DNA from 3 places in the Mesorhizobium sp. M8A.F.Ca.ET.207.01.1.1 genome. Region 1 is predicted to be linked to each of the others. Evidence: riboswitches for the same ligand, from Rfam matches in the RefSeq annotation. Region 1 holds a riboswitch; each other region holds the start of a gene.

What was found. Region 1 has a riboswitch for thiamine pyrophosphate ahead of thiB (thiamine ABC transporter substrate binding subunit). Riboswitches for the same ligand answer to the same signal wherever they lie in the genome.
Region 2: it holds a riboswitch for thiamine pyrophosphate, as region 1 does, so the genes downstream of both, EN850_RS15005 (YkoF family thiamine/hydroxymethylpyrimidine-binding protein) here and thiB (thiamine ABC transporter substrate binding subunit) in region 1, are expected to answer to the same signal.
Region 3: it holds a riboswitch for thiamine pyrophosphate, as region 1 does, so the genes downstream of both, thiC (phosphomethylpyrimidine synthase ThiC) here and thiB (thiamine ABC transporter substrate binding subunit) in region 1, are expected to answer to the same signal.

Annotation. Positions count from the first base shown of each region.
Region 1 is NZ_SRUS01000009.1:178,100-185,926, reverse strand. It holds gene EN850_RS25325 (ABC-F family ATP-binding cassette domain-containing protein) at 1-1,400, opposite strand, end outside; gene EN850_RS25320 (thiamine diphosphokinase) at 1,402-2,046, opposite strand; TPP riboswitch at 2,133-2,247, shown strand; gene thiB (thiamine ABC transporter substrate binding subunit) at 2,291-3,289, shown strand; gene thiP (thiamine/thiamine pyrophosphate ABC transporter permease) at 3,514-5,133, shown strand; gene thiQ (thiamine ABC transporter ATP-binding protein) at 5,126-5,902, shown strand; gene EN850_RS25300 (M48 family metalloprotease) at 6,134-7,603, shown strand; gene EN850_RS25295 (RNA polymerase factor sigma-32) at 7,619-7,827, opposite strand, start outside.
Region 2 is NZ_SRUS01000004.1:535,377-543,203, forward strand. It holds gene msrA (peptide-methionine (S)-S-oxide reductase MsrA) at 28-546, shown strand; gene EN850_RS15000 (formyltransferase family protein) at 897-1,931, shown strand; TPP riboswitch at 2,241-2,354, shown strand; gene EN850_RS15005 (YkoF family thiamine/hydroxymethylpyrimidine-binding protein) at 2,345-2,953, shown strand; gene EN850_RS15010 (ABC transporter permease) at 2,993-3,811, shown strand; gene EN850_RS15015 (ABC transporter ATP-binding protein) at 3,808-4,575, shown strand; gene EN850_RS15020 (ABC transporter substrate-binding protein) at 4,568-5,584, shown strand; gene EN850_RS15025 (isoprenylcysteine carboxylmethyltransferase family protein) at 5,623-6,444, shown strand; gene EN850_RS15035 (DUF3309 family protein) at 7,132-7,296, shown strand; partial or broken gene EN850_RS37135 (ABC transporter permease) at 7,567-7,703, shown strand; partial or broken gene EN850_RS37840 (ABC transporter permease) at 7,703-7,827, shown strand, end outside.
Region 3 is NZ_SRUS01000014.1:83,379-91,205, reverse strand. It holds gene EN850_RS30350 (hypothetical protein) at 1-1,500, opposite strand, end outside; gene EN850_RS30345 (metallophosphoesterase) at 1,503-2,840, opposite strand; gene EN850_RS30340 (hypothetical protein) at 3,332-3,595, shown strand; TPP riboswitch at 3,913-4,029, shown strand; gene thiC (phosphomethylpyrimidine synthase ThiC) at 4,133-5,968, shown strand; gene thiO (glycine oxidase ThiO) at 5,965-6,966, shown strand; gene thiS (sulfur carrier protein ThiS) at 6,935-7,132, shown strand; gene EN850_RS30315 (thiazole synthase) at 7,134-7,827, shown strand, end outside.

The DNA of each region.
Region 1 (7,827 bases):
GTGCGGTCGAGGAAATCGCGATCGTGGCTGACCAGGATGACGGTGCCGGCGAACCCGGCGACCAGTTCCTGCAGCAGTTCCAGCGTCTCCATGTCGAGATCGTTGGTCGGCTCATCAAGTACCAGCAGGTTCGCCGGGCGCGCCAGCACGCGCGCCAGGATCAGCCGCGCTCGCTCGCCGCCGGACAGCTCGCGCACCGGCGTGCGCGCCTGCTCCGGCTTGAACAGAAAATCCTTCATGTAGGAGACGACATGGCGCTGCTCGCCATTGATGACCAGGTTCTCGCCGCGCCCGTCGGTGAGATATTGCGCCAGCGTCTCCTGCGGGTCGACCGCCTCGCGCTTCTGGTCGAGCGTGGCGATCTCCAGATTCGTGCCGAGCCGTATCGAACCAGCGTCCGGCGTCAATTCGCCGGTCAGCATCTTCAGAAGCGTCGTCTTGCCGGCGCCGTTCGGTCCGACGAGGCCGACGCGGTCGCCGCGCTGGATGCGGGTCGAGAACCCCTTGACGACGGTGAGGTCGCCAAAGCTCTTCTCTATGTTTTTCGCCTCGATCACCAGCTTGCCGGATTCGGCCGCGTCGCTGGCCACCATTGTCGCGGTGCCCTCGGCGCCGCGATGGCCGCGAAAGCGCTGGCGCATGGTCTGCAGTTCGCCGAGACGTCGCATGTTGCGCTTGCGCCGTGCCGTCACGCCGTAGCGCAGCCAGTGCTCCTCGCGCACGATCTGGCGGCCGAGCTTGTGCTGCTCGCGCTCTTCCTCCTCCAGCACGAGGTCGCGCCATTCCTCGAAATGGCCAAAGCCCTTGTCCAACCGGCGGGTCTGGCCACGGTCGAGCCAGACGGTGGCACGCGACACACGCTCGAGGAAGCGGCGGTCGTGCGAGATCACGATGAGCGCCGAGGAAGTCCGGACGAGTTCCTCTTCCAGCCATTCGATCACCGACAGATCAAGATGGTTAGTCGGCTCATCAAGAAGCAGGATGTCGGGCTCCGGCGCCATGACGCGGGCAAGGGCGGCGCGCCTGGCCTCGCCGCCGGACAGGTCTGCCGGACGCTCCTCGCCCGACAGGCCGAGATGCTCCATCAGATAGCTGGCGCGGTAGGGATCGTCGGCCGGGCCGAGCCCGGCCTCGACATAGGCCCGCACATTGGCAAAGCCGTCCATGTCGGGCATTTGCGGCAGATAGCGGACAGTCGCCGAAGGCTGGCGGAACACCTCGCCGTCCTGCGGTTCGATCAGGCCGGCGGCGATCTTGAGCAGCGTCGACTTGCCGGACCCGTTGCGGCCGACCAGCGCGATCTTGTCGCCGGCCGACGCGGTCAGGGCGGCGCCATCGAGCAGCGGCGTGCCGCCAAAAGTCAGTCTTATCCCGTCGAGATTGAGAAGGGGCGGGGCCATGTCAGCTTTCGGGCAATGGATAGGGATGGGCGAGCAGCAGCGCGCGGCCGTGGCCGAGCGCGATGTCGAGGCGGCCCTTGACCTCGTTGGAAATGGTCAGCGACGATCCGAAAACCACCTCGACCTTGTCGAGCGGCCATTTGGCGCCGGTGACGGTCAGGCCGGAGAGTTCGGAAAAGCCGAGAATAGAAAATAGCGTGCCGTCGGCATAATCGAAGCTGGCCCTGCCGTTGAGCAAGGGGACACCCTCCTGGGCGCCGCTGGTCAAAAGCACATCCGTTCCGGCCTCGGCCAGCCGCAGGCCAAGCGCCAGATGCAGAAAGGCGTGATCGGCGCGCTTGCCGCCGAAGGCTCCCGCCAGCACAAGGCGGGTCGCGCCGCGCTCCAGTGCGGCCGCGATCGCCAGTTCGCCGTCGGTCTTGTCCTTTTCCGTCGGGAAGGTTTGCTGGGGCACGGCGGCGAGATGGGCGGGCAGATCGGCCGGAACCGAATCGAAATCACCGACCCACAATTCCGGCACTAGGCCCAGTATCCGCGCATGACCGATGCCGGCGTCGGCGGCGATCACGCGCGAGCCTTCGACCTGGCGGTCGAGCCGGGGCGTGCGGAGGAGATCGCCGCCAAGCAGGATGGTGAATGTGCTCATATCCCGTCGCCTTACCAGCCCGGCACGGGAAACGGAAGGCGGCAAACTCCCACTTGCGTGTCCCACCCGCCGGGCCTATGTGTCGAAACGCTCTAACGGGGTGCCGGACGCGAATTTCGCGGGCCGGCTGAGAGGCAGTCTCGCCAACCCGCTGAACCTGATCCGGTTTGTACCGGCGGAGGGATTAGACGTTTCGGACAGTCCGACGCCTCAATTCCTTTCAACGCAAACGAAGGAGGCGCCGATGCGCACGTTTTTATATTCTCTCATCGCAGCCACGGCGGTGACGCTGTCCGGGCCGGCCTTGGCCAAGGACAAGCTCACGGTCTACACCTATGAGAGCTTCACCGCCGACTGGGGTCCAGGCCCCGTGGTGAAGAAGGAATTCGAGGCCGAATGCGGCTGCGATGTCGAGTTCGTCTCGGTCGCCGACGGCGTGGCGCTGCTCAACCGCGTCAAGCTGGAAGGCGCTTCGACCAAGGCCGACATCGTGCTCGGCCTCGACACCAATCTCACCGCCGATGCCAAGGCCTCCGGCCTGTTCGCGCCGCATGGCGCGGTGAGCGATGTCAACGTGCCGGGCGGCTGGAGCGACGATACTTTTGTTCCCTTCGACTACGGCTATTTCGCCGTCGTCTACGATACGCAAAAGCTGAAGTCGCCGCCGAAAAGCTTGAAGGAGCTGGTCGAGGGCAGCGCCGACGACAAGATCGTCATCCAGGACCCGCGCACCTCGACGCCCGGACTCGGCCTGCTGCTCTGGGTGAAGTCGGTCTATGGCGACAAGGCGCCGGAGGCCTGGGCCAAGCTCAAGACCAAGGTGCTGACCGTGACGCCGGGCTGGAGCGAGGCCTATGGCCTGTTCACCAAGGGCGAGGCGCCGATGGTGCTTTCCTACACCACCTCCCCGGCCTACCATATGGTCGCCGAGAACACCGAGCGTTACCAGGCGGCGTCTTTCGAAGAGGGCGAGTATCTGCAGATCGAGGTCGCCGGCATCACCACGACCGGAGCCAAGAACCCGCTGGCGGAAAAATTCATGGCCTTCATGACCGGACCGAAATTCCAGGACGCCATCCCCGAGACCAACTGGATGTTCCCGGCCGGCAAGACCGACAAGCCGCTCAACCCAGCCTTCGACAAACTGGTCAAGCCGACCAAGACCCTGCTGTTCAGCCCGGACGAGGTCGCGGCCAACCGCAAGGCCTGGGTGGATGAATGGCTGGCGGTGATGAGCAAGTAGTTGGCTGTATGATCCGAAGATGAATGCTCTACGGCGCCCCCCTCTGTCCTGCCGGACATCTCCCCCGCTTGGGGGGAGATTGGCTGTCATCGGCGATTTCGCCAATCGCCAACATTGCAGGAATGAGCTGGGCGCCGGAGCTGCTAATCTCCCCCCTCGTGGAGGAGATGTCCGACGGGACAGAGGGGGGCGCGAAGGAACGCGACGCACGTTAAAGGCCTTTCGTGCAACCCGCGTCTGATCCCCGCATTACCGCCGGCAGCGTAGCGCTGGCGGCGATCGCGCTCTTGATCGGCGGCGCGTTTGCCGGGCTGCTTGTCGAAGGCGCACACGACCTCTCCGGCGCCTGGGCGGCCTTCGACCCTTATCTGTTGCGCGTCGTGCGCTTCACACTCTGGCAGGCGGCCCTGTCAACGCTGCTCTCCGTCGGGCCGGCCCTGTTCGTGGCGCGGGCGCTGTCGCGGCATCCACGGTTTTTCGGCCGCGCCTTCATTCTGCAGCTCTTCGCCGTGCCGTTGGCGCTGCCGGCGATCGTCGCGGCGCTCGGCATTCTGGCGCTTTATGGCCGTGCCGGCTATTTCGCCGGCCTGTTCAACTGGGTTGGCGGCCAGGGCTGGCCGGGCATCTACGGCCTCTCCGGCATTCTCGTCGCCCATGTCTTCTTCAACCTGCCACTGGCCACCCGCCTGTTCCTCGAGGCGCTGCAGACCATCCCCTCCGACCAGTGGCGGCTGGCGAGCCAGCTCGGCATGGCGGCGCGGCCGGCGTTCCGGTTGATCGAATGGCCAACGCTGCGCGCCGCCATGCCCGGCGTCGCCGGGCTCGTTTTCATGCTCTGCATCACATCCTTCACCATCGTGCTGACGCTTGGCGGCGGGCCGGCCGCGACGACGCTCGAAGTCGGCATCTATCAGGCCTTGCGCTTCGATTTCGATCCCGCGAGGGCTGTCGCGCTGACATTGCTGCAGATCGCCTTGACCTTCATCGTGGTGCTGGCGCTGACGCGGCTCGGCGCCAATGTCGTCGGCGACACCAACCTGCCGGTCGCGCCGCGCCGCTATCTCTCCGTCAACGGCACCGAAGCCACACTGAATGCCTTGCTCATCGGATTGGCGCTGCTGTTCGTCGCGGGACCGATGGCGGCGACCGTGATCGCCGGATTGAGCGCCGATCTCGACCGGCTGGCCGGCGAGACCGCTGTCCGGCAGGCGACACTCACCAGCGCCGTGCTCGGCTTCCTTTCGGCGCTGCTTTCGGTGATGCTCTCGTTGGCATTGACAATGGCGCGGCGGGCGCTGGCATCGAACCGCCGCTCCGGCCCAATGACACTGCTCGAACACGCCACCGATACCGGCGCCGGCTTTGTGCTGGTCGTGCCGCCGATCGTCGTCGGCGCCGGTTGGTTCCTTCTGTTGCGCCACGTCGGCGACGTCTTTGCCATCGCCCCGCTCATGGTCGTCACCGTCAACGCTGTCATGGCGATGCCTTTCGCGCTGCGCGCCATCCGCCCCGCCTATGATGCGGCAAGCGAGCGCCACGAACGGCTCTGCGCACAGCTCGGCATTTCCGGCTGGGCAAGGCTGAAGCTGGTCGACTGGCCGTCGCTGCGGCGGCCGCTCGCCACCGCCTTCGCGTTCGCCATGGCGCTGTCGCTTGGCGATCTCGGCGTCATCGCCCTGTTCGGCAGTGATTCCGTACAGACCTTGCCCTACCTTCTCCTGGCGCGCATGGGCAGCTACCGCACCCAGGACGCCGCCGGCCTGGCGTTGTTGCTGGGCCTTGTCTGCCTGGTACTGGTGCTGGCAGCGGACCGGCTGGGAAAGGGGATGGCCCGCGATGTCTGACGGTGCGGCTGACGGCAAAGGGGTTCCGGTGCGGCTGGACAAGGTCTCGTTCAGTTATGGCGAGGCATTGTTCGCTTTCGATGTCGAGTTCACCGCGACGCAAATCACTACCATCATGGGGCCAAGCGGTTCGGGAAAGTCGACGCTGCTCAATCTGGTGGCCGGATTCGAGATGCCGAGATCCGGCCGCGTGCTGATCGGCGGGGGCGATGTCAGTGGTGAGCCGCCGGCCGTGCGTCCGGTGTCGATGGTGTTTCAGGAGAACAATCTTTTCGCGCATCTTTCCGTCGAGCAGAATGTCGGGCTCGGCCGTTCGCCATCGTTGCGGCTGACCGATACCGACCACGCCGATATCGCGGGCGCCCTTGCGCGCACCGGTCTTGCCGGCAAGGAGAAGCGGCTGCCGCGCGAACTTTCGGGCGGTGAGCGCCAGCGCGTCGCCCTGGCTCGTGTGCTGGTGCGTGACCGCCCGGTGCTGCTGCTCGACGAACCCTTCGCCTCGCTTGGGCCTGCCTTGCGCGACGACATGCTCGACCTGGTTGCCGGCCTTCATGCCGAGCGTGGCATGACGGTACTGTTCGTCACGCACCAGCCGCAGGATGCCCGCCGCATCGGCCAGAAGGTGGTGTTTCTGGACAATGGCGCCGTCGCCGCCACAGGCACGGCGGACGATTTCTTTGCCGGGGCTGGTCCGGAGGCGTTCCGGCGCTATATCGGTGCGGGTGCCGGGGATGCCTTATCACGAGATATTGCCCGGAAGCGGACATAATTTACGCTCAAACCGGCCCGAGGCGATGTGGCGCTTGCTTGCCATGACTGGAGTAGTGTGGCTAGGTCCGCTCGATACCGTCCGGCACAGGCCGTGATTTGCCTACAGCATCTGCTGCCCGCCCCGAGGGGCGCGTGACGGACGCTGTAGCAGTTTGTTTTGCGCATGGCATGATCATGCGCAAGGACCTGAAAGGAAGCCATTCTGGCGATCGGCGTTGACAGGCTACGAATGAACCCGCTGGCGCGCTTCCTGGCACTGGCTGGCTTTGCCGTGGCGCTGGCGAGCTGCCAGATGTTCACGCCTCCGGAGGTCCAGGAATCCGGCTTCCAGCCGTCCGACAAGCCGATCACGGTGGACAATGTCGCCGCCAACAACAAGCTTGCCGAACTCGCCAAGGCGCAGCATCCGCGCATCCTGGCGACCTATGGTGGCGAATATTCCGATCCCAAGCTCGAACGCATGGTCGCCAAGGTGGTCGGCAATTTGACCGTGGTGTCGGCCAACCCGACCCAGACCTATCGCATCACCATCCTCAATTCGCCCAACGTCAACGCCTTCGCGCTGCCGGGCGGCTATCTCTACATAACGCGCGGCCTCTTGGCGCTGGCCAATGATTCATCCGAGCTCGCCGCCGTCATCGCGCATGAAATGGGACACGTCACCGCCAATCATGGCCTGCAGCGCCAGCAGTTGGAGGCCGAGGAAGGCCTTGCGACCAAGGTCGTCTCGGATGTGCTCGGCGACAGCCCGACCGCCAAGGCAGCACTGATCCGCGGCAAGCTCAGGTTGGCGCAGTTCTCGCGCAACCAGGAACTGGAGGCGGACGCCATCGGCATCAAGTCGATCGGCGAAGCCGGCTACGATCCCTATGCCGCCGGCCGGTTCCTGCAGTCGATGTCGGCCTACACCGATTTCCGCTCGATCAGCGGCGCCACCGACGCCAGCCTCGACTTCCTTGCCACCCATCCCAACACGCCACAGCGCATCGATCTGGCACAGCGCCACGCCCGCCAGTTCGGCGCGCCCGGCTTCGGCACGCGCGACCGCGATTCCTTCCTCGCCGGCATAGACGGCCTGCTTTACGGCGACACGCCGGAAGAAGGCTATGTGCGCGGCGAGACCTTCCTGCATCCGGGCCTCGGCGTGTCGTTCACGGTGCCGGACGGTTTCATCATCGACAATTCGGCGGCAGCGGTGACGGCGACCGGTCCTGGCGACATAGCGATCCGCTTCGATGGCGTTTCGATCGACAAGAACCGCGCCTTGACCGACTATATCAGAAGCGGCTGGGTGGCTGGCCTCGACGACAGCACTGTCAAGCAGGAAACCATCAACGGCAATGAGGCGGCGACCGCGCATGCCGGCGCCGAAGGCTGGCAGTTCGATATCGCGGTGATCCGCGCCGGCGGCCAGGTTTACCGATTGCTGACCGCGGCGCCCTCGGCCAGCACCTCGCTGGAAACGGTGGCGCGCTCGGTCAGCGGCTCCTTCCGCATTCTCAGTCCCGCCGAAAAGGCGGCCCTGAAGCCACTGCATATCCGTGTGCTTACGGTACAGCCGGGACAGACCATGGGCTCGCTTGCCGCGCAGATGGTGGGCGTCGACCGCAAGCTCGACCTGTTCCGCGTGCTCAACGCGTTGTCGCCGGGGGCCGCGGTTTCGGCCGGCGACAAGGTCAAGATCGTCACCGACAAGTAGCGCCCATTGCGCGAATCAGGCGGCGGTCGCCATGAATTCGGGATTCTGCTTCACCAGCGCGACCTTGAGCTTTTCCATGGCGCGGGCCTCGATCTGGCGAACGCGTTCCTTGGAAATGCCGAGCGTCTCGCCGAGTGCCTCGAGCGTGGCGCCCTCGTCCGTCAGCCGGCGTTCCTCTATGATGCGGAGTTCGCGGGCGTTGAGAGCTTGAAGCGCCTCCCTCA
Region 2 (7,827 bases), on a different contig from region 1:
CGGAATTGCCTTTTGAGGAGACGTTACATGGCGACTTCGAGCGAACGTGCAGTGCTTGCCGGCGGCTGTTTCTGGGGCATGCAGGATCTGATCCGGCGCATGCCGGGCGTCCTCGCCACGCGTGTCGGCTACAGCGGCGGCGACGTGCCGAATGCCACCTATCGCAATCATGGCACGCATGCCGAAGCCATCGAGATCAGCTTCGATCCGGCGAAAATCAGCTTCCGCCAGCTTCTGGAATTCTTCTTCCAGATCCACGATCCGACGACGCGCAACCGCCAGGGCAACGATGTCGGCATGAGCTATCGCTCGGCAATCTACTACACCAGTGAGGAGCAGAAGCGTGTGGCGGAGGACACCATCGCCGATGTCGATGCCTCTGGCCTGTGGCCCGGCAAGGTTGTCACCGAGCTCGCTCCAGCCGGAGCGTTCTGGGAGGCCGAGCCCGAGCACCAGGATTATCTGGAGAAGTATCCGAACGGCTACACCTGCCATTTCGTCAGGCCGGGTTGGAAACTGCCGGTTCGTGAAAAGGCCGTTTCATAAGGCTCGCGGATCAGTCTTTGCGGCAGTGGGTTTAAGCGCCCGCCGATTGCCGCGAGGCCATATCAATAGCGGCTGTCAGCCCCGCCCGGCGGTTGACAGTCCGCGGCACTGCTGACCAACTGCGCGGGTTGATTGATTTCAGGGGGAGCATGAGGAAACTCTACGAAAAACCTGTGTTGGTGAAGCGGGAAAGGCTCTCAAGTGTCGCCGCGGCAGGACCGCTTTCTCCCAAACCAGGCTGACGGCTCGGCCGGTCTTTTGGTAGTGACTGGACCGGTTCGTTACGGTGCTCGGATTGCCGGGCGATGTCTTGCCCCGCCGGATTTGAAAAGATGATTTCTTTCGAGCCTGTGGCCGGCGCCCGGCAGCTCAATGCAGTTTTCATCCTGGATGTTTCTGCTTACACCGGGCCCCTGCTTTCCGGGTGGGTGGAGGCGGGAAACCGTATTGGCGCGATCATCGTGCCTGGCTTTCAGCGCCCATCCAGAGGCTTCAGCATTGGCAATTTTCGGCGCCGGCTGAGGCGCCAGCTTCTGCTCAGGCGCTATCTCGGCAACACACCGGTGAAGTTGATCGAATTCGGCCGGCCTTACGACTGGGACGAGCTTGGCCGGCAATTGCCTGACGTCGCCGCGGATGTACTGATCTGCTACGCTTTCCCGACCCTGATCCCACAACAACTGCTCAGCCTCTTTCCCAAGGGCGGGCTTAATTTTCATCCAGCGCTGCTGCCCAACTACCGGGGTCCGCATCCTCTCCATCGCCTGGTCGCGGACGGCCAGCATGCCGTCCATGGCGGCGTGACATTGCACAAGATGTCCGCCAATTTCGATGACGGTGACATCCTCGGACAGGTGCCGTTCTGCGAAGCACACTGGGCAACGCGGCGGGATGTGGCCGACAGCGTGGCGACCGCGATGCGCGCGTTGGTGCGCGAGGTGGCGCCAGCCTATTGCGAGGATTTGGTGTCCGGGACGCGGCAGCCAACCGGTGATTTCGTCTGGGCGCGACTTGAGCGGAACCACATGGCGATTTCATCCGACATGTCGATCGAGCACGTTGCCCGATTGTGGCACGTCCTGGGCGGCAATCCCGGTATCTATCTGGACGTTGCCGGCCGCGAGGTCCGGTTGGCCTTTCAGATCGCGCGACTGGGTCCGGCAATTGGAAAGAGGCCGGTCAGGCGATGGGGGAGGGTGGAGTTCGATCTTGCCAATGGCCGGGTTCGATACCTCACCTATGGCCGCCTGCTCAAACGGTTGATGAAAATCCACGCCGCATTCGCACGGCCAAAAGCCGGAAAACCGTGCCCCGAAATAAGAGTGTTTGGCAAAGTAGCCAGCGAATCGGCGCCAGAGGTACCGCCGGCCGGTCGTGGCGGATAGTGAAGCCAATGCGCATGGCGGAACTTGCGTCCGCGCTTTTCCTGCTGCGAAAACTACTTACCGCAGTTCTTGTCGTTCACGGTCGGCGCGGTCGCCCTGCCATTGGCATCCGTCCGCGTGCTGGTCGGGCAATTCTGGTCCGCGTTGGAATTTCATGTCGCCCGGCGTGATGGTCGGGCTGTTGGCTGCGCCCGGATCGAGACAAATTCCGGGCCGTCAACACCCGGTTGCGCCTGCGCTGGCGCAATGCTTTTGGCGCAGCTTGCTGAAAAAACAGCTTCCCCAACCGATCGAATGGTGCTTTAACGCCGCCATCCACAGGGGTGCTCCGTACGGTCGGGGCTGAGACGGGGGCGGCAAGCCCACAGACCCTAGAAGCTGATCTGGGTAATACCAGCGGAGCGAGGCGGGCGATGTTTTCAGGCGCACAGGTTTCCCTATATCCCATGGCCGACGATTTTGTCGGCGTCATCCTGGGTGCGCTCGGCGCGCTCGATCCGTATCGCGACAAGCTCAGGATCGAGACCGACGACATCTCGACCTTGCTGGTCGGGCCCCCCGAGGTGCTATTCCCGGCGCTGCGCGACCTTTTCGTGGCTGCGTCTGGCAGCGGTAAGCATTGCGTGCTGTCGGCGACCATTTCGCGTGGTTGCCCAGGTGAGCCGGACGATCCGATCTGCCGCTCCGACACGTTTGGCGGCCCTGCCGGGCCACTCGGCCCGCGCAAGCAAGCCGCCATTTCCGCCGTGCGCGGCGCGCCCGCCACTGGGCAGCCAGCGGCGGCGCAGTTCTCGCTCTATGTGATGGGCACGGACGACCACATGGACGAGATCTATGGCTGCATCGATTTCCTGAAGCAGTCCGGCGTCTACGATCGCTCCAAGAATTTCTGCACCAAGCTGCGCGGCGATGCCGGCGCGATCTTCTCGGCGCTCGACGAAGCCTTCTGCCGCTTCGGACCAGGCGCCGGCCACGTAACCCTCGACGTCACGGTTTCGGCCAACAGTCCCACTGCCGTTTGAACCGTTCGCGCCGACGCGCGCCGTCAAGGTCATCCTCTCGTGGCTTCATCGTCGTTCAACCCGCGTCAACTCGCGGGCTTCCTCGCCCAGGCGGCGCCGGCCGTGATATCGATCGGCCTGGTGCTCGTGGCGTGGGAACTCTACGCAAACCATTCCGGCATCAAGCCGACGGTTCTGCCGGCACCCTCGCGCGTCTTCGAACAGGCGATGCTCAATCGTGACGCGCTGCTCGACAACGCCATTCCCACCATCCGCGCCACGCTGATCGGTTTTGCCTGCTCGCTCAGCGCCGCCTTCGCGCTGTCGATGCTGGTCGACTTCTTCCAGCCTTTGCGGCGCGCGCTGTTTCCTGTCTTCATAGTCAGCCAGACCTTGCCGCTGGTCGCCATCGCGCCATTGGTGGTGCTGTGGTTCGGCTTCGGGCTGACGCCCAAGATCATGCTGGTGGCACTGGTCACCTTCTTCCCGATGCTGGTGGCCCTGGTGCAGGGCTACGAGGCTACCGAGGTCGAGATCGGGCAGATGCTGCGCGCCATGGGAGCAGGGCGCTGGCGGGTCTTCATCCTGGCACGGTTGCCTTCGGCGCTGCCTTATTTCTTCGCTGGCCTCAGGATCTCCATCACCTATGCCGTCGTCGGCGCCATCTTCGCCGAATATGCGGGCGCGGCCAAAGGGCTGGGCATCTACATGCTCAACGCCAAAAACAATTTCCGTCCCGACCTGGTGCTCGCCGCCGTCGGCGTCAGCGCGGCCCTTACCCTCGTCCTGTTCGGGCTGACGGTGGTGGTGCAGCGACTTGCCATGCCATGGGAAAGAGCCGCTGGCAGGCAAGCCGCCGGAAAAGGCCCGCAAGCATGAGCCGGCTCGAATTGCGGCATATACGCAAGGCCTTTGGCGGGCTCGAAGTGCTCGCCGACATTTCGCTGCGCGTGGATGCCGGCGAATTCGTCTCGATCCTTGGGCCTTCGGGTGCCGGCAAGTCGACGCTGTTCCAGCTTCTGACCGGCGCCGAGCATGGCGAGGGTGAGATGTTTTTCGACGGCGCGCCGCTCGACGATCATGGCAGGCATTTCGCCTTCATGCCGCAGCGCGACGCGCTGATGCCGTGGCGGCGCATCCTCGACAACACGACGCTCGGGCTCGAGGTGCAAGGCGTCCACCGCAAGGCAGCGCGAGCGCGTGTCGCACCGCTGTTTGCCGAGTTCGGGCTCGCCGGCTTCGAGCGGCATTTTCCGGCGCAGCTTTCGGGCGGCATGCGCCAGCGCACGGCGCTGCTGCGCACTGTCGTGCAGGAACGCGACATGTTGCTGCTCGACGAGCCGTTCGGCGCGCTCGATGCCCTGACCCGCGCGGCCATGCAGCGCTGGCTCGAACAGATGTGGCGGCACCATCGCTGGACGGCGTTGCTGATCACCCACGATGTGCGCGAAGCCGTGTTCCTCTCCGACCGCATCTATGTGCTGTCCACGCGGCCGGCCCGTGTCGTGCGCGAGATCAAGGTGCCACTGCCGCGCCCGCGCGATCCGACCAGCGCCGCCACACGGCGGGCCGGAGAACTCGAGGCCGAGATCCTCGACATTCTGCTCAACCTCCAGCCAACCAAAGGACATGACCATGATTGACTTGACGCGCAGGCAGGCTCTGCTGCTCACCCTTGCCGGTAGCGTACCGCTGATCACCGGATCGAGCCGCTCCTTCGCGGCAACGCAAAAAGTCACTGTCGCGCTGGACTGGACGGTCAACACCAACCACATCGGGCTGTTCGTCGCGCGCGAAAAGGGTTTTTATCGCGAGGTCGGTCTGGACGTCGATATCGTGCCTTACAGCGACACCGGCGCCGGCACGCTTGTCGCCAACCGCGTCGCCGATTTCGGCATCAGCGGCACCATCAGCCTGTTCACCCAGAAGACCGCCGGCGCCGACTTGAAGGCCGTCTATGCCGTCGTGCAGTCCGAAACCGGTCGGCTGGTGTTCAATGCGGCGCGCAGCGAGATCAAGAGCCCGAAGGATCTGGATAGCCTGACCTATGGCGGTTTCGGCAGCGCCTGGGAAAACGCACTGATCTCGACCATCATCCGGCATGATGGCGGCAAGGGCGATTTCGAGACGGTGACGCTCGGCACTTCCGCCTATGAGGCGCTGGCCAACGGTTCGGTCGACTTCACGCTCGAAGTGTCGACCTGGGAGGGCGTCGAAGCCGAGCTCAAGGGCGTCAAGCAACGCAGCTTCGTCTATGCCGACTATGGCGTTCCCGACGAGCACACGACGCTCATCTCTTCGAGCGAAGCGTTTCTCCAGGCAAACCCCCAACAGGCGTCGTCCTTCATCCAGGCAACGCGGCGCGGCTATCAGTTCGCGGTGGATCACCCAGAGCAAGCCGCCACGCTGCTGATAGCCGCCAACAAGGATGCCCTCACCAATCCGGCGTTGATCCAGGCTTCGCTGAAGGCACTGATCGACGGGCACTATCTGCGCGGGCAAGACGGCACCATCGGCATCATGGATCCCGCCAAGATGGAAGCGATCGGCTCCTATCTCCTCGCCGCCGGTATCCTGCACGATGCCGATGGCAAGGTTGTCGCGCAACGTCCGGATTTTGCGGGATATTTCAGCAATGGGTACCTCAAGTAGGGCGTCGGTGCAGAGGCCGCGAAAGGTCATATCGCGAGATGCTGAAAGACCGGGTACGGCCTTGCCGTTCGGCGGCTTTGACCCGGTTTGATGCCGATCTGATCTTCTCGGTTAACGGCACGGCAATGGTTACGTGCAAAGGTCGCCCCCGAGGGATCATCGGGATGCTTGCCTTGCTCATGTCAAAAAGTGAAGCGCTTTCGCGTGCAGCAGACAAAGGGCTTTTGTCGGCGGCGCGCAAGCACGAGATCATGCTCGACTTGCGCGAAGGCTTCTTTCGCGCCTGTGCGCTGCTGTGCGCGGCGCTGTTCGTCTATCGCGGCGTCTATCAGCTTCTCGAGGATCCGACCCGGCTCAACACCGCGCTGGTGGCGATTTCCGAGATACTCACTTTCACCTGGCTGCTGCTGTCGCGGCGTCCGGTCACGCGTGACTGGAATCTGCTTACCGTCATCGTTTCGGTGACAGCCAGTTTTGGCGTTGCGTTGATCAGTCTCAAGCCAGGCATTGCGCTGATTCCTCTCTACGTCGCCGCGCCGTTACAGATCATCGCATTGTTGTTCGTTATCTGGGGCAAGATCTCGCTGGGGCGCTCTTTTGCGATCCTGCCGGCCAATCGCGGTGTGATGACAGGCGGTGCCTATCGGCTGGTGCGGCATCCGATCTATGCCGGCTACCTCGCCGGCCATGTGCTCTACCTCCTGTCGGCCTTTTCCTTCCACAATCTCGCTGTCTATGCGGTCATCACCTACATGCAGCTGTATCGAATCCTGCGCGAGGAGGCCTTGCTGGCCGCCGAGCCGGAGTATCGCGCTTACATGGAACATGTACACTACCGGCTGTTCTACCGGTTATTCTGAAGGCCAGGCTGTGAGGGTTGGCCAACAGGCTCATCAGCGTCCAGTGGTCGGAGCTGCTCCCCAGGCGAGGGCGCTGTAGCTCGGCGCTCCGGTCGGCGGCAGCAACGGCGCGAATGCCGGGCCGGCGTCAATATCGGAGATTCGGGCGGCATCAACGCCGGGCTCGGCGCCAATGCTGGTGGAACAGGCGGTATCAACGCGGGGCTTGGCGCCAATGTTGGCGGTACTAGTGGTGTCGGCGTCGGCGTGGGCATCGGCAACGTAACCAATCCCAGCAACCCGTCGAACGTGGGCATATCGCCCAACCCTAGCCAGCTCAACGTTCCGCGTGCCGTGGCCCAGGTGTCGAGCTCCCAGCTGAGGCGCATGAAGAAGCGCTGCGTCGACGTTCTCGGCAGCGAGGGGACTTATGACCGCGACCTGCGCCAGCTCTGCCTGCTGATCGCACGCCGCTGAGGTTGAAGGAGGCTGCGGAACCAGCCCTGAGGCTTTGACCGCACTCTCCTGGCCTCCGACCGGTCGGAAAGCCGCCGTCCAGGCGGGCTTTCTGCTTTGCGGGCTGGATGCTCCGTAGCCGGGATGGCCCGGGGGAACGCCAGCTCCCCTAAAACGTTCATACCTTACAACATCTGAAATAGCGCGATGTTGAAACGGCGCGAAAGCGCGCATTTAGGAGCTGGGAAAGTCATGGGTCTCGGAACAATACTTATCATCATTCTAATCCTCGCGCTGCTTGGCGGCTTCAGCGGTATCGGTGGTGGTCCGTTCTACGGAACCGGCTATTATGGTGGCGGTGGTCTCGGACTTGTGCTGATCATCATCATCATTCTTGTCGTCCTGGGCCGCATTTAGCAGTTCGATCACGGGAGCAATCGCGATCGCGTGACCGCGCTTACGTTGCCGAGCACCGGATTGTGATGCATCAGGCATTTCGCGGGGTTCAGGTATGGTGATCGCGGTCCACACCTCCCGTGAAAACAAGAGGAGAGGGTCCACCCCTTCATCCTCCCCAAGGCCCGCTCCGGCTTCCCGGAGCGGGCCTTTTTTCGTCAAAGCGGTTCCTCGAAGGGCGGCTCCGGGCGAATTGCGATGAAGCGTCCCTGCGCTGGTGGTTGACAGAATTGGCTTGGCACGGTCATCGAGGACCAGTTCGTCGCCGTGTTCACTGGCCGCTCGGGGAAGCACTGTCCTTCTTCCTGCTCGCCGTCGTGCTGGTCATCCTGGCGGTGGCTTCGCCGCTGCTGCGGAGGGTGGCGTGATGGCGACGACGCGCATCCTCGAATGGCTGGGTCGCCTCTATGTCGGGCTGCTGCTCGCCTTCCTTTATTTGCCTATCATCATGGCGCTGATGTCGTTCAACGTCTCGCCCTTCTATCAGCTGCC
Region 3 (7,827 bases), on a different contig from region 1:
GAGATGAATCTGTAAATCCGAGTTGATGAATTCCACCAGTTTTCGTGGATCACTGGAACTCGGAACACTGCGGCGGAAGATCTCTCCCATTATATCAAGGAAATCGCGTATACAGACGTCGCTCAATGATGTGATGATCTGGTGCCCTACGTACGGGTAGTCATGCAGACGCAGCATCTGGCACGCTTTCAGAAAAGCCCATCCCTGTTTCCGGGCGATCGACCTCTTCAGATTTGAAGCATCCGCCTTGCTCATGGGCCGGCGCTTAATTTCCGGGTTCATGAGCGCGAGCGCCAGCCCTTCGGCATAAGGGCGCGCTTTTCGATCAAGAAGGAATTGCTGCTGATCCGCCGTCCTCAAATTCACGGAGAGGAATTCACGTGCTGCATCAGCAAGTGCCACAAGCTCTTCTCTGCCCTCGGAATGACCCGATATGATAACCCGCTCGATGATGTCATTGACGGAAAGCCGCCCCAGCCGGTTTTTGAGCGAAAACGCGCTGAGCGCATCGTTGCGCTCGAGATCACTCCGCAGATGGTCAGGAAGCGCATAGTACAGCCGAAGCGACGACACGTTCTCGCACAGCGTGGCGAACTCCCTCGGATCGACTGAATCAAGATTCTCGACGTCCCGGTCAGCATTCGAGAGCGACTGGCCGGGTATGATCGTCCGGATCGTGTCGTAGAGGCCGCCGATGTAGGCGAGGACCCATTTCACGTTGCCGCGCGTCTTTCTCACCAAGGTGTTCAGGAACTGCTGTTGGAGCGGTGTCAGTGCTTCACAGTCGTCAATCAGTATCTTGAAGAAGGGCGCCCTGTCACCGGCGAAAGATGGGCCATTTAAAAGTGGAGTGATCGCGGTCGCGACCTTGTTAATGATCGCGCCAGGGTCTGTTGCTCTGAAGCCGGTCGCTCCGGCATCGGCGGCAAAGAAGAACGCGTTGAAGCATTCGTCGACGTACCGGGTTATCCCACCCCGCAGCTCATCGATGCTGAAGAAGTCGAGACGGGCAGGTTGGGGTATGAAGTGCAGCACTTCGCGATGCAGTGCCAGGGCGACGTCCCTATCTTCGGAGGCCCGGTATTTCAAGTGGCCGTCGCGTCTGAGCTGGCCGATGCTCTCGAGCAGGCGTTCGACTATCTTCAGCTCCAGATAGTGAGAGAAGATTACGAATTGCCGCGGGATCACGGCGGCCGTGTCGAAGCGTATCCGCTCCGGAATGAGGTTCAGAACGGCGTTGTCGATTAGGGGCGAGAATGTCTCATTGAGCTGGAAGAAGACGCCATACCAAGCGAGCTTGCCGACTTGGTCCGCGAGACTTTTGTCTTCAAGAATATGGACTGTGGAAAGCGAGCGAAGAATGCTGGTCTTGCCGCTGCCTCTCGTCCCTGCGACGAAGACCGGCTTGGCGGCGGCAGAAATCAACGCCGACTTCTGACTGAACCACAGTATCGGGCGGCTTTCGTACTCGATCCTGTTGGGGCCGAACGGATTCTCCATCGCTATTCGTCCCTTACCTTAATGCGCCAAGCCGAGTTTGCCTTGGTGAGGCCGTCTATCTCGATGAAGCGCGCCGCTTGGAGCATCAGAAGAGAGTCTTCCAGATCTAGCCCGAGCTCGGCGGAGGCAGCAATCTCAGTGATCTCGTCCCAGAAGAGTAACCCATTCCCGCGCCTGGTGGCATGGTCGCGCAGTCGGCGCAGCAGGTCAAACGTGTCGTTGTTCAGAAAGGCCTTGCCGTTGGACATGGTCGAAATAAAGCAATGTTCGCCTTCCATGACCGTCCCGTCGGCGACATTGGTGCGGTAGGGTATAAGTCGGATGCCGACGAGCTCTCCCTGATCGGTCGTGAAGAAGACGAGCTCATTGAAACCTGACTGTATCTCTGGTGCTGAGATGCAGATCAATTTGCCGTCCGGAAACCTTGGATCGTTGACGATCTCGACCGGATCAGCATGTATGTGTCCATGCAGGTAGACGATAGGCTTGTTGCCCTGCAGCAGCTGAGTTCTGACAAATCCGCTGTTGAGCATCTCCGCGTATGGCGTAATGCGCGGAGTCTTTTGTGGCAGCAGATTGTGATGGCCGATCATGATGCCGTAACGCATGTCGGGCTGCTGGAGCAATTCCTGTAGGCCTGCAAGCATCTCACGCGAGATGTATGGCGTGTCCATCTGACCGTAATACTCGTCGTCGGACGCCTCCTTGTCTGGATCGCTGGGAGGTGTCGCGGGCGAATGTCCCGAGATGTCCGGCGAGCCGAGATCTACAGGCTCTGTAGAAGGACTGAGTGCCTCGAGACGATCACGAAGGAACGCGGGAAGGTTTTGAAGCTCCCAACTGCCTATCGCTGTGTTGACGAGGATGAAGTTTGCGCCTGCGGATCCTGTCGGAAGTCTGAAGTGCACGGGTTGGTCCACGGGAACGGTCTGCCAACCCAAGCGGGCGGCTAAACTCGCCATTTCGCTGAATTTCTCAGTCGGTCCAAGTTCGCGCGCGTCATCACGGTTCACATCGTGATTTCCCGGTACGAATATCAACGGAAGCGCCTTTGAACTGCGTCCCTGTGCGCGGCAGAGCAACGTGAAATGCTGGAATGCCGAAGCAATGAAGGTCTTGTCGCCACGGCTCGTGAAATCCCCCATGAAGGCGATCGTATCCAAGGGCTTCGAAGTCGTCAGCCGCCGAAGTTTCGTCAAGACGGCACGCAGCGAAGACGCGCGTAGCTTCTGCGTTATTTTCGGAGCGAACTTGCTATCCTTGGCATCGATGTTGCTAGAGGAAGGATGCCAGTCCGGATAGTGAATATCGCCTACTTGAAGGATTCGCACCCGCCGCATAACTCGCCCCCCTGCCGAGAGCCATAGACTAATCCGTTCGCTTTTGCCAAGCGCGAACGATCATCCGCAGTGTCCTTAACGAGGTAGCCTGCACTTTTCGAGAATTGCCACGGCGGCTATTTTTCGGCTGTGAAGCACACGAGACCCGTGACGTGAGACCCAGTTGCTCAATGCCCAGTTGCTCAATGAGCTTTCTTACGAATAAGGGAGAATTTCCGCGGCCGGACTATCTCTGAGCGAGCGTGCATGACTGCCAACGGAAGGTCTTGCACGCACCCTTGCGATCTTGAGCAATGGTCGCCATGACTTTCTTCTTGCAGGCTTTTGAGTGGCCCAGCCTGCGATCACCAGACCCCACCGATTCTAAAGAGCGTGGCAGATGGGATAGTCGAGGTTGCCCGTGCACAGTCACGCTCAGGGCTTGCGCCGCCCAGAGGACACGCTGAAAAGGCAGATTGGGGCGCAAGCACGCCATTCACGAGAGGTTCGACATGAAGACCATGCAAGAAAAAGACATTCCGGCATTCGTACAAGCAGTTGTGGACGCCGGCTGCAAAATTTGCGCGATTGGCAACTTGGGATACGTCTTTGGCGATGCTGATTTCACGCCAGCGCAACGGAGGGCCGTCGAGCCACAGCTGCGTAGGATTGCTGAAATCTACGGCGAACGCGATCATCTCATGAACGAGATAGCTGTATATCTGCGGTCGATCGGACGCCATGTCGAGGTTGAGCCGAAGACAGGTATTTCCTGATGGCCGTGATCGCGAGAAGCCGTCTTCCAACCTCTGAATCCTAAAGGAGGTGACCCCCAAGGCCGTTCGTCACCTTCGACCAGAATAACCACATCCGTGACCGCCTGAGCTACTTGGTCGATACGCGCACATGGCCAATACAGTTTCTCCATCCTTCACGAAGCGAATGAGGCTTTGGCCATTCAGCCCCGGTCTACGGGGCGTGACTTGTCCCCGATGCATGCGCGAGCTCTCCGCCCGGCTGGCCGCCGGTCGTCGCCACCGGCCGAAGGCGCCCGAATGCGCTTGACAAGATAGCGTCAGCCCGTTCAACCTAAGGCATTCACCAGGGGAGTCCCGGCAAGGGGCTGAGATACTGCTGGCTTTCGCGGCGCAGTGACCCGTTGAACCTGATCCAGTTCATACTGGCGTAGGGACGGTGCAAGCGCTTTGCGGGAGTTTACGCCCGAGGTCCTGTTGCAGCAGGTCTACAGAAGCGTCTTTTCATCCTTCCGGCACAGAACTGGGTCTCCAATGCATGAGCAAAGGAGCCTCACGATGAATGCCCTCACCCCCGCCGTATCGACGGGACCACTGCCCGCCTCGCGGAAAATCCACAAGCCCGGCGTCCTCTACCCGCAGATCAGGGTGCCGATGCGCGAGATTTCCGTCCATCCGACGGCCGGCGAACCGCCCGTCACCGTCTACGATCCGTCCGGCCCCTACACCGATCCATCAGTCGAAACCAGCATCGAAAAAGGCCTTGCCCGGCTTCGCCACGAATGGGTCACGGCGCGTGGCGATGTCGAAGCCTATGACGGCCGCCACGTCCGGCCGGAAGACAATGGATTCGCCACCGGCGAGCGCCTGACACCGGAATTTCCGATACGCAATCGGCCGCTCAAGGCCAAGCAGGGCAAGGCGGTGACCCAACTTGCCTATGCGCGCGCCGGCATCATCACGCCAGAAATGGAGTTCGTAGCCATCCGCGAGAATCTCGGCCGCGAGGTGATGCGCGGCAAGCTGCAACGCGACGGCGAAGCCTTCGGCGCGGCGATCCCAGATTTCGTCACACCCGAATTCGTGCGCGACGAGGTGGCGCGCGGGCGCGCAATCATTCCCGCCAACATCAATCATCCCGAGAGCGAGCCGATGATCATCGGTCGCAATTTTCTGGTCAAGATCAACGCCAACATCGGTAACTCGGCTGTCACATCGTCGATGGCCGAAGAGGTCGAAAAAATGGTCTGGGCTATCCGCTGGGGCGCGGACACGGTGATGGACCTGTCGACCGGCCGCAACATCCACAACATCCGCGACTGGATCGTGCGCAATGCGCCGGTGCCGATCGGTACGGTGCCGCTCTATCAGGCGCTGGAAAAGGTCAACGGCATCGCCGAGGATCTGAACTGGGAGGTCTACCGCGACACGCTGATCGAGCAGGCCGAGCAAGGCGTCGACTATTTCACCATCCACGCCGGCGTGCGGCTGCACTACATCCCGCTGACCGTCGACCGGGTCACGGGCATCGTCTCGCGCGGCGGCTCGATCATGGCCAAATGGTGCCTGCACCATCACCGGGAGAGCTTCCTCTACGAGCATTTCGAGGAGATCTGCGACATCGCCAGAGCCTATGACGTCTCCTTCTCGCTCGGCGACGGCCTTCGTCCCGGTTCAATCGCCGATGCGAACGACGCGGCGCAATTCGCCGAACTGGAAACACTTGGAGAACTCACCAAGATTGCCTGGGCAAAGGACTGCCAGGTGATGATCGAAGGCCCGGGCCATGTCCCCATGCACAAGATCAAGCAGAACATGGACAAGCAGCTCGCAGTGTGCGGTGAGGCGCCGTTCTACACGTTGGGGCCGCTGACGACCGACATCGCGCCGGGCTATGACCACATCACCTCAGGGATAGGTGCCGCCATGATAGGCTGGTTCGGCACCGCAATGCTTTGCTACGTCACGCCGAAAGAGCATCTCGGCCTTCCCGACCGCAACGACGTCAAGATTGGCGTGATCACCTACAAGATAGCCGCCCATGCAGCCGATCTGGCGAAGGGCCATCCGGCAGCGAAAACCAGGGATGATGCCCTTTCGCGCGCGCGCTTCGAGTTCCGCTGGGAGGACCAGTTCAACCTGTCGCTCGACCCCGAAACCGCACGGTCCTTCCACGACCAGACCTTGCCCAAGGAGGCGCACAAGCTGGCACATTTTTGTTCGATGTGCGGGCCGAAATTCTGCTCCATGCGCATTTCCCACGACATCCGTGCCGAGGCCCAGAAGGAAGGCATGGCGGCAATGGCGGCAAAATACCGGGAGGGCGGCGATCTCTACATGCAGGCGGACGAGACTGGCGTACCGGTCGTGCCAGAGGCTCCCAAACCATCATGAGGGTGCTCGTCAAAGGGGCCGGCGTTGCCGGCCTCACCGTCGCTTTCGAACTCGCCGCCCGCGGCGCGACGGTCACCGTCGCCGAGATGCGGCATGGCCTTGGTGGCAACGCGTCGTGGTTCGCCGGCGGCATGCTGGCGCCATGGTGCGAGCGCGAAAGCGCGGAGCAGCCGGTGCTGGATCTCGGACGCGATGCTGCCGACTGGTGGGATGCGGTGCTGTCGGGTCAGGTGACACGGGCCGGGACATTGGTCGTGGCCGCGCCGCGTGATGCCGGTGAGCTTGACCGGTTCGCCAGTCGCACGTCAGGGCATCGGCGCGTCGATGAAAACGAAATTGCGCTCCTGGAACCCGACCTCGCCGGCCGCTTCCGGCGTGGATTGCTCTTCCCCGACGAGGCTCACCTCGACCCACGCCCGGCGATGGCGGCACTTCATGACAAGCTTGCGACCATGGGTGTCAAATTCCACTTCGGCTGCGACGCCCGGCCTGTTTCGGGATTCGCCCGTCAGATAGACTGCATGGGAATGGCAGCGGCCGATGACAGGCTGCGCGGTGTTCGCGGCGAAATGCTGATCCTTCGCACGCCTGATGTCTCGCTGTCGCGGCCGGTCCGTTTGCTTCATCCACGCTTTCCGCTTTATGCCGTGCCGCGCACCGATCACTGTTTCATGATCGGAGCGACGATGATTGAAAGCCAGAGCGCCGGACCGGTGACGGCGCGTTCCATGATGGAGCTGCTGGGCGCCGCCCATGCCCTCCATCCGGCCTTTGGTGAGGCCGAGATCGTTGAAACCGGTGTGGGTGTCCGTCCGGCATTTCCCGACAATTTGCCACGCGTCGAAACAGACGGTGAGATCATCGCGATCAACGGTCTTTATCGTCACGGTTTTCTCCTCGCCCCCGCCATGGCGCGCCAGGCTGCCGACCTGGTTTTCAGTCAAGACAGAACCAAGGAGCATGCTCATGAAACTGATGGTCAACGGCGAGGCGCGTGAGATTGCCGCCACCACGCTGGCCGAGTTGCTTGCCGCGCTCGACTATGAGGGCGATTGGCTCGCCACCGCCGTCAACAGCGACCTCGTGCACAAAGCCAACCGCGCGGAGTTCCAGTTGAGCGACGGCGACCGGATCGAAATCCTCTCGCCCATGCAGGGCGGCTAGCATGTTGGAGCTTTATGGAACCGAGCTTTCGTCGCGCCTGCTTCTCGGCACGGCTCAGTATCCTTCGCCGGCCATCCTTGCCGATGCAGTCAAGGCATCGGGCACGTCGGTGGTGACCGTCTCGTTGCGGCGTGAGATGGCGGGCGGTAGGGCCGGCGAACAATTCTGGTCGTTGATCCGCTCGCTGGGCGCCAGAACCCTGCCCAATACCGCCGGCTGCCTCTCCGTCAAGGAAGCCGTCACCACCGCGAAAATGGCGCGCGAGGTCTTCGGCACCAACTGGATCAAGCTCGAAGTGATCGGCAATCACGACACGCTACAGCCGGATGTGTTCGGTCTGGTTGAAGCCGCCCGCATCCTGTGCGAGGACGGCTTTGCGGTATTCCCCTATACCACCGACGATCTCGTTGTCGCCGAGCGGCTGCTGGAAGCGGGCTGCAAGGTCCTGATGCCGTGGTGCGCACCGATCGGTTCCGCCTTGGGACCGGTCAACATGACGGCGCTGCGCTCGATGCGCGGATATTTCCCTGGCGTCCCGCTGATTGTGGATGCGGGGCTCGGACGGCCGTCGCACGCGGCCACCGTCATGGAACTCGGCTTTGACGCCGTGCTCCTGAACACAGCGGTCGCCAAGGCGGCAGATCCGGTCGGCATGGCGCGTGCTTTCGGTAAGGCGGTCGACGCCGGTCGTGAGG